Regions from separate parts of the Phycicoccus sp. 3266 genome, predicted to be linked through region 4. Evidence: predicted binding sites of a transcription regulator. Region 4 holds the regulator's gene; each other region holds the start of a gene.
What was found. The regulator LexA, encoded in region 4, represses DNA repair genes until DNA is damaged. The targets are predictions, from matches to a motif close to TCGAACANNTGTTCGA.
Positions count from the first base shown of each region.

Region 1 (4,204 bases), on a different contig from region 4:
GCGTCGGCGTCGGCGAGGGTGGCCACCCACGCGCCGAGCTCGCCCTGGCGCCGCAGGAACGACTCGACCGGCCACGGCAGCGGCCACCGCTGCGGGTACCCCGTGTGCGGCTGTTGTGCTGCGAGCACGCGGGCGAGGGCGGGGAGGTCGTCGGGGGTGCGCTCGCGGATGCGCACGGCGCCGGGCTGCGGCACGTCGGGGAGGGGCACGGGGTCCAGCCTAGGAGGGCGGTCGTAGCATTCCCGCCGTGACCACGCAGCCCACGATCGGTGTCCTGGCCGTCCAGGGAGACGTCCGCGAGCACCTGCGCGCCCTCGAGGACGCCGGTGCCCGTGCCGTCCCCGTCCGGCGCGCGGTCGAGCTCGAGGGGGTGGACGGGCTGGTGCTGCCCGGCGGCGAGTCCACGACGATGGACAAGCTCGTCCGCGCGTTCGACCTGTACGAGCCGCTGCGCGCGCGCATCGCGGGCGGTATGCCGGCATACGGCTCGTGCGCGGGGATGATCATGCTCGCCGACCGCATCGCCGACGCCCGCCCCGACCAGCAGACGCTCGGCGGCATCGACATGACGGTGCGGCGCAACGCGTTCGGACGCCAGGTGGACTCCTTCGAGGAGGACCTGCACATCCACGCGATCGGGGGCGCCCCCATGCGGGCGGTCTTCATCCGCGCGCCCTGGGTCGAGCAGGTCGGCGACGCGGTGGACGTGCTGGCCCACGTCGAGGAGGGTCCCGCCGCAGGTAGGATCGTCGCCGTTCGTCAGGGGGCCCTGCTGGCCACCTCCTTCCACCCGGAAGTGACCGGTGACCACCGGTTCCACCAGTTGTTCGTCGAGATCGTGAGAGGCAACGCATGAGCGGCCACAGCAAATGGGCCACCACGAAGCACAAGAAGGCTGCCATCGACGCCAAGCGCGGCAAGCTCTTCGCCAAGCTCATCAAGAACATCGAGGTCGCCGCGCGCCAGGGCGGCGGTGACCCCGCGGGCAACCCGACGCTCTACGACGCCATCCAGAAGGCGAAGAAGTCCTCGGTCCCGAACAACAACATCGACAACGCGGTCAAGCGCGGCAGCGGCGCGACCGCCGGCGGTGCCGACTGGGAGAACATCACGTACGAGGGCTACGCGCCCGGCGGCGTGGCCGTCCTCATCGAGTGCCTCACCGACAACCGCAACCGGGCCGCTGCGGAGGTCCGCACCGCGCTGACCCGCAACGGCGGCCAGCTCGCCGACCCCGGTTCGGTCGCCTACGTCTTCGACCGCAAGGGCGTCGTCATCGTCCCGAAGACCGAGGGCCAGGGCGAGGACGACATCCTCGAGATCGTCCTCGACGCCGGTGCCGACGAGGTCAACGACAACGGCGACACCTGGGAGATCGTCAGCGAGGCGACCGACGTCGTCGCCGTGCGGACCGCCCTGCAGGACGCCGGCGTGGAGTACGACTCCGCCGAGGCCTCGTGGGTGCCGAACCTGCAGGTGCCGCTCGACCTCGAGGGCGCCCGGAAGATGATCCGCGTCATCGAGGCGCTGGAGGACTCCGACGACGTGCAGGACGTCTTCGCCAACGGGGACATCCCGGACGACGTCCTGGCCCAGCTCGAGGACGAGGACTAGGACCCCGGACACCGGCGCCCGCCCCTCGCGTGTCACTGCGGGGGAGCGGGCGCCGTCGTGTGTAGCGTTCGACCGAACACCTGTTCGGACGGAAGGGACTGACGTGCGCGTGCTCGGTGTCGACCCCGGGCTCACCCGGTGCGGCCTCGGTGTCGTCGACGGGAGCCGCGGCGGCCGCCTGACGATGGTGGCCGTGGGCGTCGTGCGCACGCCCGGCGACAGGGACACGGGCGAGCGGCTCGTCTACCTCCAGGACCAGCTCGACGCCTGGCTCGACCGGTTCGAGCCGGACGCGATCGCGCTCGAGCGGGTCTTCGCAGCCGACCACGTCCCGACCGTCATGACCACCGCCCAGGCGTCCGGCCTGGTGCTCCTGGCGGCGGCGCGCCGTGGCCTGCCGCTCGTCACCCACACCCCCAGCGAGGTCAAGGCCGCCGTCACCGGCCAGGGCCGCGCCGACAAGGCACAGGTCACCACCATGGTCACGCGCATCCTCGCCCTCGAGGTCGCCCCCAAGCCGGCGGATGCCGCCGACGCCCTCGCCCTGGCGATCTGCCACCACTGGCGCGGCGCCGGGGACCGCCGGCTCGCCCTCGCCGCCGCGTCCGAGCGCGCCCGCCTCAAGGCGGTGTCGTCGTGATCGCCTCCGTCCGCGGGCCGGTCCTGCACGCCGGGCTCGACCGCGTCGTCGTCGAGGTCGGCGGGGTCGGGATGCTGCTGCACACCACACCGGCCACGGCCGCCTCCGTGCACCGGGGCCAGGAGGCGGTGCTGGCCACCACCCTCGTGGTTCGCGAGGACAGCCTCACGCTCTACGGCTTCGCGACCGACGACGAGCGCGACGTCTTCGAGCAGGTGCAGACCGTGTCCGGCGTCGGCCCCCGGCTGGCCCTGGCCATGCTGTCCGTCATGCCGCCCGACCGCCTGCGCGCGGCCATCGGCGGCGGCGACGTGGCCGCGCTCACCAAGGTCCCCGGCATCGGCAAGAAGGGCGCCGAGCGGATGGTCCTCGAGCTGCGCGACAAGATCGGCCTGCCCTCGGCGACCGCCGCCGCGGCCGGCGCCCCCGTCGCCCGGACCGTCGCCCCCTGGCGCGAGCAGGTCACCGAGGCGCTGACCGGGCTGGGCTGGACCGCCAAGCAGGCCGAGGACGCCGTCGCCCGCGTCGCGGACGGCGCCGACGGGACGGCTGCTCCCGGCGCCACGCCCGACGTCTCGGCGATGCTCCGGGCCGCCCTGCGCGAGTTGGGCCGGTGAGCGCAGTGGCGGACGGCTTCTCCTCCGAGATGTACGAGGACCGGTCGGTCGACGCCACGGCCCGCGTCGTCGACCCCGGCAGCGACGCCGACGAGCGCACCGTCGAGAACGCCCTGCGGCCCCGGCGCCTCAGCGAGTTCTCCGGGCAGTCGCGGGTGCGCGACCAGCTCTCGCTCGTGCTCGAGGCGGCGCGTCGCCGGGGGAGCGCGCCCGACCACGTCCTGCTCTCCGGGCCGCCCGGCCTCGGCAAGACGACCCTCGCCATGCTCATCGGCACCGAGCTCGAGCGCCCGATCCGGATCACCAGCGGGCCGGCGATCCAGCACGCGGGCGACCTCGCCGCCGTCCTGTCGTCCCTGTCCGAGGGCGAGGTGCTCTTCCTCGACGAGATCCACCGCATGTCCCGCTCCGCCGAGGAGATGCTGTACCTCGCGATGGAGGACTTCCGGGTCGACGTCGTGGTCGGCAAGGGCCCGGGCGCGACGGCCATCCCGTTGGAGCTCCCGCCCTTCACCGTCGTCGGCGCCACGACACGTGCCGGCCTGCTGCCGGCACCCCTGCGCGACCGCTTCGGCTTCACCGGCCACCTCGACTTCTACGCCACCGAGGACCTGGTGACGATCCTGCACCGCTCGGCACGCCTGCTCGACGTGAGCGCCGACGAGGCCGGCATCCTCGAGATCTCCCGGCGGTCCCGCGGCACGCCCCGCATCGCCAACAGGCTGCTGCGCCGCGTGCGCGACTGGGCGCAGGTGCACGGCCGCGACGTCGTCGACGAGGAGGCCGCCCACGCGGCCCTGGCCCTCTTCGACGTCGACGACCGCGGGCTCGACCGGCTCGACCGCGCCGTGCTCGACGCGCTGTGCCGCCGCTTCGCCGGGGGCCCGGTGGGCCTGTCGACCCTGGCCGTCGCAGTGGGGGAGGAGGCCGACACGGTCGAGACCGTCGCCGAGCCGTTCCTCGTGCGCGAGGGGCTCGTGACGCGTACGCCACGGGGCCGGGCCGCGACGGCGCTGGCCTGGGCGCACCTCGGTCTCACACCCCCTGCGGGCGCTGACGTGCAGGTGCCGCTGCCGCTCGAGGGCGAGGGCCGGTTCGGCGGCTGAAGCCGCCGGGGAGGTGCTTTCGGCACACCCCACGCGTAGGTCACGATTGGAACGCGACCCCCGCGGGCCACGTTGGTCGGTATGCCCGGTGTCACCTACACTCGGGCGGTCGCCCAGCCCGGCGCGTCCAAGCACCCTGCCCGAAGGACCTCTCCCATGTCGAACGGCGGCTCGTCCGCGTCCAGCCTGCTCATCTTCCTCCTGCCGGTCGCGCTGATCGTCTTCAT
Region 1 covers NZ_JAVDUW010000003.1:407,196-411,399, forward strand. The annotation lists gene J2X64_RS16325 (N-acetyltransferase) at 1-209, opposite strand, end outside; gene pdxT (pyridoxal 5'-phosphate synthase glutaminase subunit PdxT) at 248-856, shown strand; gene J2X64_RS16335 (YebC/PmpR family DNA-binding transcriptional regulator) at 853-1,614, shown strand; gene ruvC (crossover junction endodeoxyribonuclease RuvC) at 1,718-2,254, shown strand; gene ruvA (Holliday junction branch migration protein RuvA) at 2,251-2,871, shown strand; gene ruvB (Holliday junction branch migration DNA helicase RuvB) at 2,901-3,977, shown strand; gene yajC (preprotein translocase subunit YajC) at 4,134-4,204, shown strand, end outside.
Region 1: a site for LexA is predicted at 1,687-1,702, ahead of ruvC (crossover junction endodeoxyribonuclease RuvC). Genes of this name have one in related genera too.

Region 2 (4,204 bases), on a different contig from region 4:
GGGTGCCGGACGGGCCGCCGTGGCAGACCACCTCGACCACGAGCGCGCCGGCCGGCAGCCGGTGCTGCCACCGGGCGAGCAGCGCCCGAGCCCGGTCGGGCCGCCCGGCGAGGACCGCCCGGCCCACGTCGGAGTCCGGGCCCAGCAGGACGACGAGCGGGCTCGGGTGGCCGTCCGGGGCGGCGCACCGTGCGGCGACGGTGTCGAGCGAGGTCACCGGGCTCCCCCGCTCGCCGCGCAGGTGGGTGTCGGTGACGAGCCGGCACAGCGCGGCATACCCCACACCCCCGGGCAGTCCGCTCCCGCGCCCGCGGGCGAGCACGGTGACGCGCGGGTGGCGCGGGTCGACGACGGCACCGCCGCGCACCGGGGTGCGTGGCCGGGCCACCGGCGGGAGGTATGCCGCGTGCCCGCCACCGCGGTCGGCGTCACCGAGCACCCGGTCGGCGAGGGTCCGGTCGACGGGTCGGGGTCCACCCCGGGCGGGGTCGTCGGGACCGGCGCCGCGCGCGCCGGGACGGTCCGGGTCGGGGCCGACCGCGAGGTCGACCCCGAGCACCGGGGAGATGCCGGCGGCGGTCGCCGCCCGGACGAACCGGACCGCGCCGTAGAGCCCGTCGCGGTCGGTGAGCGCGAGCACCGGCTGGCGGTGCTGGGCAGCCCGCTCGACGATCGCCTCGGGCGTGGCGGTGCCGTAGCGCATCGAGAACCCCGAGGCGACGTGGAGGTGGACGAAGTCGGTCACGGCGACCCCCCGCCACGGACCGGCGCCCCGGATGCCGTGGAGGCCGCGGACGCCGCGACGGTGGGCACGAGCACGTCGCGGTCGACGGCGGTGACCGGCAGGCCGAGGGCACGGCACACCAGCTCGAGGAACGTCTCGGACTGGCGCAGCAGGTCGTCGGCCTCGCGGGCGGTGTGCGGGCCCGGCCGGGCCGCGACCAGCTCGAAGAAGCCGGCCCACTCGGCGAGCTCGGGCGCGACCGACGGCACCAGCTCCCAGAGGCTGCGCGGACCGGCCGGTCCACCGGGACGGGTGCGGGCAGCGACCACGGCGGCGGCCGCGCGCAGGGCCGCGAGCTGGGCCTGGCGGTGGCGCTGGACGATGTCGCGGGTGTGGCAGGCCTCGAGCAGCGAGTGCCGGGAGCGGTCGAGCAGGTCGAGGGCGCTCGCCGCCGCGCTCGGGACGGGGGTGGGGGTGGGAGTCATCGGCAGCCGTCCTCAGTCCGCGACCCGCAGCAGGCGCCAGCCCGGGCCGGCCGGGTCGTCGCCGAGGTCGTAGACGCCCGTCCCGGCGGCGCGACCCGCGCTCGCCTCGACCCGCCACACCCGGCGTTCGCGGGCATCGGTGAGCACGTCGGCGCCCTCCCGGGCGTCGCGCCACCACGGCCGGCGTTCCTGCCAGGAGTCCAGGACGGTGCGCACGACGTACAGCCGGCCGCGCCACACGAACGCGTCCGGGTGCGTGGCCACCGCGGTGCCACCCCCGTCGGTGCTCTCGCGGACCTCGATCGGCTCTTCGTACCGGCGCACCACGGCATGGCTCCTTCGCTCAGGCAGGATGGGATGAGGTGGGGCCCTGGCCCCGACCGGCGGGGTCGAGGCGCCGGCCACGGGGCCAGGGCCGGCCGCGGCCCGGTGGCGACGGGCGGCTCGGCACGGGGCCGAGGACCGCGGGTCGCCGGTCGTCCGGACCCGGCATTCGAACATCTGTTCGATATCCAGAACGGTACACCCGGCCTCGGACAAGCCGTCAAGGGGAACGCTGGAGCCCGTCCCGGCCCCGCCGTGAGACGGGCTCCGGCAAGTCTGGTGGCCCGCTCCCCCCGGCCCTACTCTTCGAGCATGCCGCCCGACGCGCCAACGCCCCCGGCGCCCAGCCCGACCGCCAGCCGGGCCACCGGCGTGGCCCCGGACCTGAGCGGCCACCCCGGCGTGCAGCGCGTGCTGGCGGCGCTCGCGGTGCACCACGTGGTCCCCGAGGTCGTCACGCTCCCGGACGCCGTCCGCACCGCGGCCGCGGCCGCCAGCGCCCTCGGGATCACCCCGGCCGAGATCGCCAACTCCCTGGTGTTCCGGGCGACGTGCGCCTCGGGCGGGACCTCCCCCGTCCTCGTCCTGACGTCAGGGGCGCACCGTGTCGACCTGGTGAAGGTCGCCGACCTCGTCGACGACGTCGAGCACCTCGAGCGAGCCGACGCCGACTTCGTCCGGGAGAGCACCGGCTTCGCGATCGGCGGGGTCGCCCCGGTGGGCCACCTCCAGCCCGTCCCGACGTACGTCGACGTCTCGCTGAGCCGGTACCGCTACGTCTGGGCCGCCGCCGGCCACAGCCACACCGTCTTCCGCACCACCTACGAGGAGCTGCTCCGCGTCACCGCCGGCCGCGCCATCGAGGTCGCCTGACGTTCGTGCCGATCCGACGGCACACCGCCGCGAGTGCGTAGCGCCCATGGACACACCCGCGAGTACGCGCTCTCAGGGCTTGGAATCACCTCGAAGCCAACGGGCGGCTCGACTTCCGAGGCTTTCGGGCGCCGGCGGGGTTGGCGAGGCGGGTGCCTGCGGACCCGGTCGACCACCCTGCTCGTAGTAGCGGAGGGTCTCGACCACTTGATCCAAGAAGTCGTCAACCTCGCGCTCGTCGTACCCGCGCCGCAGTGATGTAGGAGTGAAATTGCGGCTCATGACTTCGTTGGACGTGAGCATGTTGAACATCATGGCGTTCTTCGATCGCCCGGAGGTCTGAGTAGCCGAACGAACCCCCGGTTGTGTCCTTCCGCCGCGAGCCGGGCGGACCCAGCGCGCCCGTCCTTCCGCCGCCCGGACGACAATGGCGCGGTAGGGCGGCGGAGAGAGGGCCGGTCTCACCCCGGTCGAATATCTCTGGGCGTCGGCCGCAGCCCTCAGGCGGGGAAAACGCCGCTGGAGAGGTACCGGTCCCCGCGGTCGCAGACCACGAAGACGATCGTCGCTCCCTCGACCTCCTTGGCCACCTGCAGGGCGGTCCAACACGCGCCGGCCGCGGAGATGCCGCCGAAGATGCCCTCCTGGCGGGCCAGCTGGCGGACCGTCTCCTCGGCGTCGGCCTGCGTGACCTCCATGGTCCGGTCCACCGCCGACGGGTCGAAGATCTTCGGCACGTACTCCGGTGGCCAGGCGCGGATGCCGGGGATCTTCGATCCCTCCGCGGGCTGTGCCCCGACGATCTGGACGCCGGGGTTGCGCGACTTCAGGAACCGCGAGACCCCGGTGATCGTGCCAGTGGTGCCCATCGCCGACACGAAGTGCGTGATCCGTCCGCCGGTCTGGTGCCACAGCTCCGGGCCGGTCCCCTCCTCGTGGGCACGAGGGTTGTCCGGGTTGGCGAACTGGTCCAGGACCCGGCCGCGGCCCTCCCGCTCCATCCGAGTCACGACGTCGCGGGCCTCCTCCATGCCGCCGTCCGCCGGGGTGAGGACCAGCTCGGCTCCATACGCCTTCATCGTCTGGATCCGCTCGGTGGAGGCGTCCTCGGGCATCACGATGACCAGTGGGTAACCGCTGATCGCCGCCGCCATCGCCAACCCGATCCCCGTGTTGCCGGACGTGGCTTCAAGCAGCGTGTCGCCCGGGGAGATCTCCCCTCGCTCCTCGGCACCCCGGATCATGCTGATCGCGGGCCGGTCCTTCACGGAGCCGGCCGGGTTGTTCCCCTCGAGCTTGGCGAGCAGCACGTTGCCGCGGCGTTCGTTCTCCAGCCCCGGCAGACGCTGCAGACGCACCAGCGGGGTGCCACCGATGACGTCTTCCATCGTGGGGTACGGCGCAGGGTTGCTCACCGCCGGAGTCTACGGCGGCGGCCGCCGACCAACCGCAGCCCGGGTCAGGCCGGGGGCGCGCCCTCGTGCACGCACAGCACGTTGCCGTCCGGGTCCCGGAACCACGCCGCCCGGTCCGATCCCGTCGTCGCGATGTGGTCCACCGTCGTGAGGCCGGGCAGGTCGTAGTCGTCGAACACGACCCCGCGCGCCTCGAGGTCGCGCACCTCCGCGGCGACGTCGGGCACCTCCCAGCTGAGCGCTGTGCTCGGGTTCTGCGTCCCCGCCTCACGGGGCAGCAGCATGAGCACCGTCCCACCGGCGAGGTCGTACACCAGGCTGCCCTCGTCGTTCGTCCCCTGGAACGACAGGCCGAGCCGGTCGTAGAACTCCTTGGCCCGACC
Region 2 covers NZ_JAVDUW010000003.1:103,122-107,325, reverse strand. The annotation lists gene J2X64_RS14875 (DNA polymerase III subunit alpha) at 1-745, opposite strand, end outside; gene J2X64_RS14870 (SAV_6107 family HEPN domain-containing protein) at 742-1,209, opposite strand; gene J2X64_RS14865 (DUF6504 family protein) at 1,222-1,536, opposite strand; gene J2X64_RS14860 (YbaK/EbsC family protein) at 1,846-2,406, shown strand; gene J2X64_RS14855 (DivIVA domain-containing protein) at 2,479-2,709, opposite strand; gene cysM (cysteine synthase CysM) at 2,907-3,794, opposite strand; gene J2X64_RS14845 (VOC family protein) at 3,866-4,204, opposite strand, start outside.
Region 2: a site for LexA is predicted at 1,703-1,718, ahead of J2X64_RS14860 (YbaK/EbsC family protein). Genes of this name have one in related genera too.

Region 3 (4,204 bases), on a different contig from region 4:
CGGGTCGACCCCGACCGTGGGCTCGTCGAGGACGAGCAGCTCGGGCCGGTGCAGCAGGCTCGCACCGATGTTGAGCCGGCGCCGCATACCGCCGCTGTAGGACTCGACCCGGTCGTCGCCGCGGTCGCGCAGGTCCACCAGGTCGAGCACCTCGTCCACGCGGGCGCGCAGCGTCGGGCCCGACAGTCGGTAGAGGCGGCCGAAGAAGGCGAGGTTCTCCCGGGCGGTGAGGTCCGGGTAGAGGGACACGTCCTGCGGGACGTACCCGATGCGGGCCTTGGCGCGGGTCGCGCCGGCGCTGACGGGGATGCCGGCCACCTCCACGGAGCCCTCGTCGGGGGTGAGCAGCCCGCACACGAGTCGGATCGTCGTGGTCTTGCCCGCACCGTTGGGACCGAGGAGCCCGTAGGCCTCCCCGGGCGCGATGTGGAACGAGACGTCGTCCACCGCCACACGGTCGCCGAACCGGCGCGTCAGGTGCCGGGCGACGAGGACGTGCTCGTGCGACGGGGTGCCGGCTGGGGCGCTCATGGCGGCGGGGGTGGGTACGGTCCGCGGGGTCGTCAGCGGCGCAGCGTCACGGGGTGGTGCAGGGATGCGGCGATGTCGTCGGCCGTGCTCTGCAGGAGCTCGTGGGCCAGCTCGGCGAGCGCCCGCGACACGGCGAGCTCCTCGCCGATCTGCGGCACGTCCGGGTCCTTGGGGTTGCGGTCGGCCCAGCCGATGCCGCGCACGTTGGTGCTGCCGTCCTTGTGCAGGCGGATCTCCGCGCGGGTGCGTCCGTCGTGCTCGTCCAGGGAGATCGAGATCCCCCAGGTGCCGTCGTGCGTCATGGCGTCCTCCTCGGTGCGGGCTCACGCCCACGCTCCACCGGGCGCCGATCGCCCACCCGGGTCCGAAGTCCCTGTTCCGGGTCGGGGGCGGCTCCCAGCATGGAACCGGTGCCGGGGGCCGGCGCCGCGCCGAACGGGAGAGGAACGAGGACATGACTGCGGAGAAGGACGACCGCACCAGCAAGGGCACGACCACGGACGAGACGGCGACCCGCGAGCGGATCGACGCCCTGCAGGCGGAGATCGTCGGCCTGCGGATGGAGCTGGCGCGCACCCGGATCGAGCAGTGGGCCGGCCGGCTCGACGACCTCGAGCTGCAGTACCACCTCGGGCGCATGGAGGCGGACGAGCGGCTCTCGGCGGCGCTCGCCGACGTCCGGCACCGGATCGCCAAGGCTCGCGCTCGTGCGGAGAACCGGGGTGAGGCCGCGGAGGAGGCGGTCGAGGCCATCACGTCGGGCGTCGAGCACGCGTTCGACGACCTGCGCCAGGCCATGGTCCGGGCCAGGGACGCCGTCACCCACTGAGGTGGCGGCTCGGGGGGAGCGCGGCCGGCACAGCGGGTCCGTCGGGGGGCGACCGGCGTGTCGGCTGCGCGGTGCGCGACTTTCGAACACGTGTTCGGTAGGTTTCTCCACAGGTGGCGTCCCGCCAGACCAACCGTCCACAGGCCCGCACTCGGCCTCGCGACGGCTGTCGGTGCCGACACCTAGCGTCTGACCCGAACGCAGGAGAGTGCGAGGCCAACCAGAGCCCAGGCTGCAGCAGGGTCGACGGCAGGCGCGCCCGACACGAGACGAAAGAAGGAAGCGTGGCGAAGATGGCCGCACCGACCAACCCCTCCGCAGTGGGAGTGGACCAGAAGTCCAGGTCCCTCGACACCGTCATGGGTCAGATCGAGAAGAACTTCGGCAAGGGCGCGGTCATGCGCCTCGGCGACGACGTCCGACCCCCCATCGAGGTCATCCCCACGGGGTCGATCTCCCTCGACGTCGCGCTCGGCATCGGCGGTCTGCCGCGCGGCCGCGTCGTCGAGATCTACGGCCCGGAGTCCTCGGGCAAGACGACCGTGGCGCTGCACGCCGTGGCGAGCGCCCAGCGCAACGGCGGCATCGCGGCGTTCATCGACGCCGAGCACGCCCTCGACCCCGAGTACGCCAAGAAGCTCGGCGTCGACACCGACGCGCTCCTCGTGTCGCAGCCCGACACCGGTGAGCAGGCGCTCGAGATCGCCGACATGCTGATCCGTTCCGGCGCGCTCGACATCATCGTCATCGACTCGGTGGCGGCGCTCGTGCCGCGCGCCGAGATCGAGGGCGAGATGGGTGACAGCCACGTCGGCCTCCAGGCGCGCCTGATGTCGCAGGCGCTGCGCAAGATCACCGGTGCGCTCAACACCACGGGCACCACCGCGATCTTCATCAACCAGCTCCGCGAGAAGATCGGCGTCATGTTCGGCTCGCCGGAGACGACGACCGGTGGCAAGGCGCTGAAGTTCTACGCCTCGGTCCGCCTCGACGTGCGCCGCATCGAGACGCTCAAGGACGGCAGCGAGCCGGTCGGCAACCGCACCCGGGTCAAGGTCGTCAAGAACAAGGTGTCCCCGCCGTTCAAGCAGGCCGAGTTCGACATCCTGTACGGCCAGGGCATCTCGCGTGAGGGCGGCCTCATCGACATGGGTGTGGACCACGGGTTCGTCCGCAAGTCCGGCGCCTGGTACACCTACGACGGCGACCAGCTCGGGCAGGGCAAGGAGAACGCCCGCAACTTCCTCAAGGACAACCCCGACCTCGCCAACGAGATCGAGAAGAAGATCAAGGAGAAGCTCGGCATCGGCCCGCAGGTCGACAAGCCGGCCGAGGTCGTGCCCGAGGTTCCGGTCGAGTTCTGACCGGACCTGACCTGATCTGACCGCTCCACCGGTCACCGCTCATGACTGACAAGCGCGCTGCGGCCTGGGCTGCCCTCGAGGCAGCCCAGGCCGCGACGTCGGCTGAGGGACCGGCCTGGTTCGGCGACGCCCCACCCACCGCTCCTGAGCCGGGTGGGGCCCCGGAGCACAAGCGCCGGGGCCGCCGCCCGCAGGCGTGGCAGCCGATCCCGGGCGACCCCGAGTCCGACCCCACGACCCGTGACGGTGAGCCGGACGCCGAGGACGTCGCCCGCCAGATCGTGCTGCGGCAGCTCGCGATGGCGCCGCGCAGCCGTAAGCAGCTGGCCGACAAGCTGCGCCAGCGCGGCTGCGCCGACGACGTCGCCGAGCGCGTCCTCGACCGCATGACCGAGGTGGGCCTCATCGACGACGAGGCGTATGCCGGGATGCTCGTCCGCTCCCAGCAGTCCAGCCGCGGGCTGGCCAAGCGGGCGCTGGCGCGCGAGCTGCGCACCAAGGGCGTCGACGACGAGACGGCGCAGGCCGCCCTCGAGGAGGTCCGCCCCGAGGACGAGCGCGAGCAGGCCGAGCGCCTGGTCGCCAAGAAGCTCCGGACCATGCACGGCCTCGACGCCACGGTGCAGACCCGCCGGCTCGCCGGCATGCTCGCCCGCAAGGGCTACCCGGGCGACCTGTCGATGCAGGTCATCCGCGAGGCCGTCCGCGGCGCCCCCGAGCACCAGCGCGACTGAGGTCCGTATCCTCGGCTGCGTGTCATGGTCGCAGTCACCGAGTCCCGTCGGGCTCGCTGCACGGCGGCTTCGCACGGTGGCCGGCGCGACCCGCACCCCTCGCAGGAACCGGCACCTGGCCAACCTCCTGGCCTTCATCGCCGGCATGCTGAACTCCGTCGGCTTCGTCGCGGTGTCGGTCTACACCTCGCACATGACCGGACTGACCGCGACGGTGGCGGACTCGCTGGTCCTGGGGCCGGTGCGCCTGGTCGGCATCGGGGTGGAGGCGATTGCCTGCTTCGTCCTCGGCGCCGGCACCTGCGCCATCGTCTTCAACTGGGGGCGTCGGCGGCACCACGAGGCGCGTTTCGCTAACGTCCTGGTGCTCGAGGCGTTGCTCATCCTCGCGTTCGGGGGCCTGGCCGACCAGCTGACCTGGCGGCACCGGAACCTCGTCTTCGTCGCGGTGCTGTGCTTCACCATGGGCCTGCAGAACGCGATCATCACCAAGATCTCCGCGGCCCAGATCCGCACCACCCACGTCACCGGCATGATCACCGACATCGGCATCGAGCTGGGGAAGGCCGCCTACCGCAGCCGTCGGTCCGGCGAGCCGCCTGTCGTGGCCGACCTGGGCAAGCTCGGCATGCTCGCCGGTCTCGTGACCCTCTTCTTCGTCGGGGGGGTCGCGGGCGCTGCCGGCTACGTGGCGCTGGGCTTCACCGTCCTCCTCGCGCCCGCCCTGGTGCTGCTGCTGGTCGCCG
Region 3 covers NZ_JAVDUW010000001.1:109,379-113,582, reverse strand. The annotation lists gene J2X64_RS00550 (ABC transporter ATP-binding protein) at 1-531, opposite strand, end outside; gene J2X64_RS00545 (DUF1876 domain-containing protein) at 564-833, opposite strand; gene J2X64_RS00540 (hypothetical protein) at 986-1,360, shown strand; gene recA (recombinase RecA) at 1,654-2,724, shown strand; gene J2X64_RS00530 (regulatory protein RecX) at 2,766-3,458, shown strand; gene J2X64_RS00525 (YoaK family protein) at 3,478-4,204, shown strand, end outside.
Region 3: a site for LexA is predicted at 1,443-1,458, ahead of recA (recombinase RecA). Genes of this name have one in related genera too.

Region 4 (4,204 bases):
CGCTCGACCTCGAGCTCGGACGCGACCTCGCGCAGCCCCTCGACCGTCTGCAGCAGCGCGGGGTCCTGGGGGCCGCCGACGCCCTCGGTGAGGTTCCGCAGTGCGTGCCCCACGACGACCAGCGCGCCACCCGGTGCCAGCCAGGCCGTGGCCCGGGAGAGCACGTCCTCCGGCAGGTGCAGGTAGGCCACGAGCACGAGGTCGTATGCCGTGTGCGCCGGCGGCTGCCACGACCGCACGTCCGCGACCACCCAGTCGACCCGCAGCCCGCGGGCGGCGGACTCCTTCTCGCCCTTGGCCAGGCCGACGGCCGAGAAGTCGACAGCCGTCACCCGCCACCGCTTGGCAGCCAGCCACACCGCGTGCCGCCCCTCGCCCGCACCGAGGTCGAGCGCGCGGCCCGGCTCCCAGTCGCCGACGATCCGCTCGACCTCGGCGTTCGGCTCGGCGCTCCAGACGTGGGCCGACGCGGCATACCGCTCGTCCCACATCCTCCGGCGCTCGCCGCCGGCGTCGGCCGGGGTGGTGCCCCGCGGGTGCTCGTGGCCGCGTTCCTCGCTCATCCCCCTAGCATCGCCGATATGACCGACCCCGCCACCGCACCCGGGCCCGTGACGGTCCGCGACGCCACCCCGTCGGACCTGGCGGCCATGGCCGCGATCTACGACGAGCAGGTGCGCACGTCGGTGGCGACGTTCGACACGCAGGAGCGCGGCGCGGCATACCTCGGCGAGAAGCTGGCGGCCACCGGGCCCGGTAACGTGGTCCTCGTCGCCTGCCTCGACGACGCGGTGGTCGGCTATGCCTTCTCCGGGCCGTTCCGCCCGCGCCCCGCCTACGCGGGCACCAAGGAGGTGTCGGTGTACGTCGACGCCGGTGCCCGCGGTCGGGGAGTCGCCCGGAGCCTGTATGCCGCGCTGCTCGGCCGGCTGGACGCCGAGCCGTCGGTGCACACCCAGCTCGCGGTCATCGCCCAGCCGAACGAGGCGAGCGAGGCGCTGCACGTGGCGTTCGGCTTCGAGCGGGTGGGGGTCCTGCGCGAGGTCGGTAACAAGTTCGGCCGTTGGGTCGACACCGCCTGGTACCAACGGCTCGCCTGACCCGCGAGAGGGCTGGCGCGGAGGGCTCGGTCTTGGCACTCTCGTGCCGAACAGGTTGGTGCGAGACGTGGGAGGCTGACCCATGGGTGCGACGGGTGTGGGACCGTTCGAGAACGACGACGCCCTCGACTTCCTCGACGACCTCGAGGACTCCGATCCCGAGGCGCGCCGGGAGCGGCTCGAGTCGGCGCTGGGGCAGGTCGTGCGGGCGCGGGACTACATCGAGGCGCCGGTGATGTCCGAGGCGATCGCTGCGGCCGTCATCGTGTCCGCCTGCGACGACCCCGAGTCGGTGGTGGGGGAGCGGAACGTCCCCCGATGGGTGGACGAGGACCCCCTCGACATCGACGAGCGGCTCGAGGAGCTGGCCACGCAGGCGCTGCACCGGGCCCTGCGCTCGGAGGACAACGAACTGTGGGAGCTGTGGGCCGACGGCGACGGCGGCGAGAAGTTCACCGCACGCCTCACGCACTACCTCGACGCGCTCGGCGACGAGAGCTGACCGCTCTGCGCCCGCGCCGCGTCACTGATCCGGACCATGGTCGGTGACGCTGCGTTCGGCGACGGGAGCCCGGCCTCAGACGCGGCGCAGGACCGCGGTGACCTTGCCGAGGATCGTCGCGTGGTCGCCGTCGATCGGCTCGAACGCCGGGTTGTGGGGGAGCAGCCACACCTTGCCGTCGCGGCGCTTGAACGTCTTGACCGTCGCCTCGTTGTCGAGCATCGCGGCGACGATGTCGCCGTTGTCGGCCGTGGGCTGCTGGCGGACGACGACCCAGTCGCCGTCGCAGATCGCCGCGTCGACCATCGAGTCGCCGACGACCTTGAGCAGGAAGAGCGAGCCCTCGCCGACGATCTGCTTGGGCAGGGGGAAGACCTCCTCGACCGACTCCTCCGCGGTGATCGGCACACCGGCGGCGATCCGGCCCAGCACGGGGACGTAGGACGCCTCGGGGCGGGCGTCGCCCATGCCGGTCTCGTCGAACTCCGCGACCTCGTCCTGCGGCGCGGCGCCACCGCGGTAGCCGCGGCCGTCGGCGCCGGCGTCGGGCGAGACGACCTCGATGGCCCGGGGCCGGTTGGGGTCGCGGCGCAGGTAGCCCTTGCGCTCGAGGGTCGACAGCTGGTGGGCGACCGAGCTCGGTGACGTCAGGCCGACGGCCTCGCCGATCTCGCGCAGGCTCGGCGGGTAGCCGCGCCGGTCCACCGAGTTGCGGATGACCTCCAGGACCTTGCGCTGGCGCACGGTGAGGCCGTCGCCACGGTCGCGGTCGGGGAGTTCCTTGACGTTGTCGCCGCTCATGCCGCTCCTCGTTTCTGCAGGTCAGATGCCGTGTGCCCGGCCTCGTCCGCCGGGTGGTCCGCCGTCTCGGTGCCGCCTCGGGCCGCTCCGGGACGGAGCGTTGTCAGTGCCCTCTGGTGTGCTCCTCGACGTGGACACAGCGTATGGCGTTCGAACACAGTTTCCAAACATGTGTTCGACGCGTGTCTTGAAGCATTCGAACATGCGTGCTAGAACTGGCAGCCTACGGTCTTCGGACACCTGTTCGAGGACCATGACGATGGAGGACCCGATGAGTGCAGCAGTCGCCTGGGACGTCACCGCCGCGCCGGTGCGCGAGCCGCGCCGCCCCGCACGCCCGCACCTGGTCTCGGTGCCGTGCGGCGACGAGGTCCGCGTCCCCGCCCCCGCGCCGCTGCGCCTCACCCGTGCGGGGCGGCTCGCCATCACGCTGACCGTGCTCGTGGCCCTGGTCGCCATCGCGGTGGCCACCTTCTCGGGTGGCGCATCGGCCACGACCATCGACCACTCGACGACCGTGCGCTCCGGCCAGACCCTCTCCGAGGTCGCCGCGACGCAGCTGCCCGGGCTGCCGGTGGCCGACGCGGTCGCCCGCATCCAGGTCGCCAACGACCTCGCATCCGACCAGGTGCACGCCGGGCAGATCCTGCTCATCCCCGCCGTCCGCTGAGGCCGCCGGCACGGCACGTCCGTGCCGGCAAGAGCAGCGGCGCCCCTGCGACACGACGCCGGACGCCTGCCTGCTGACCTGCGCCGACACCGTCGGAAGGCCGCTCCGGCAGCTCGTCACGACCTGCCCGGTTCGTCGGGAGTGCGCCGTCGGGGACCCGGAGATATGGTCGCCGCAAGGAGGCTGAACATGAGCTCGAGGAAGACCTTCCTGGACTGGCCTGTGCTCCGACAGGTGCGCAGTGGTGACCTGCTCGGCCGGGGCCCGGCCGTCACGTCCGCGCGCACCCGGTCGATGACCCCGCGCACCGCGACGGCGGACCGGGTCGTGCAGTCCGTGTGCCCCTACTGCGCCGTCGGCTGCGGCCAGAAGGTGTTCGTCAAGGACGAGAAGGTCGTGCAGATCGAGGGCGACCCGGACTCGCCGATCTCGCGCGGACGCCTCTGCCCCAAGGGCTCGGCCAGCGAGCAGCTCGTCAACAGCCCCGCCCGCCAGACCCACGTGCTCTACCGGCGCCCGAACGGCACCGAGTGGGAGCGCATGGACCGCGACACCGCGATCGACATGATCGCCGACCGGTTCGTCGAGACCCGCCGACGGACGTGGCAGGACGCCGACGAGCACGGCCGTCCGCTGCGCCGCACCATGGGCATCGCCTCGCTCGGGGGAGCCACCCTCGACAACGAGGAGAACTACCTCATCAAGAAGCTGTTCACGGCCGCGGGCGCGATCCAGATCGAGAACCAGGCCCGTATTTGACACTCCTCCACGGTCCCCAGTCTGGGGTCCTCGTTCGGGCGCGGTGGCGCGACGCAGTACGTGCAGGACCTGGCGAACGCCGACTGCATCGTCATCCAGGGCTCCAACATGGCCGAGTGCCATCCGGTGGGGTACCAGTGGGTGACCGAGGCACGCCTGCGCGGCGCCAAGGTCATCCACATCGACCCGCGGTTCACCCGCACGTCGGCGACCTCGGACAAGCACGTCCCGATCCGTGCCGGCAGCGACGTGGTGTTCCTCGGTGCCCTGATCAACCACATCCTCACGAACGAGCTGTACTTCAAGGAGTACGTCGTCGCCTACACGAACGCGGCGACCCTCGTGAGCGAGGACTTCAAGGACACCGAGGAC
Region 4 covers NZ_JAVDUW010000002.1:929,541-933,744, forward strand. The annotation lists gene J2X64_RS14260 (class I SAM-dependent methyltransferase) at 1-563, opposite strand, end outside; gene J2X64_RS14265 (N-acetyltransferase family protein) at 582-1,100, shown strand; gene J2X64_RS14270 (DUF4259 domain-containing protein) at 1,183-1,602, shown strand; gene lexA (transcriptional repressor LexA) at 1,678-2,403, opposite strand; gene J2X64_RS14280 (LysM peptidoglycan-binding domain-containing protein) at 2,675-3,073, shown strand; gene fdh (formate dehydrogenase) at 3,263-4,204, shown strand, end outside.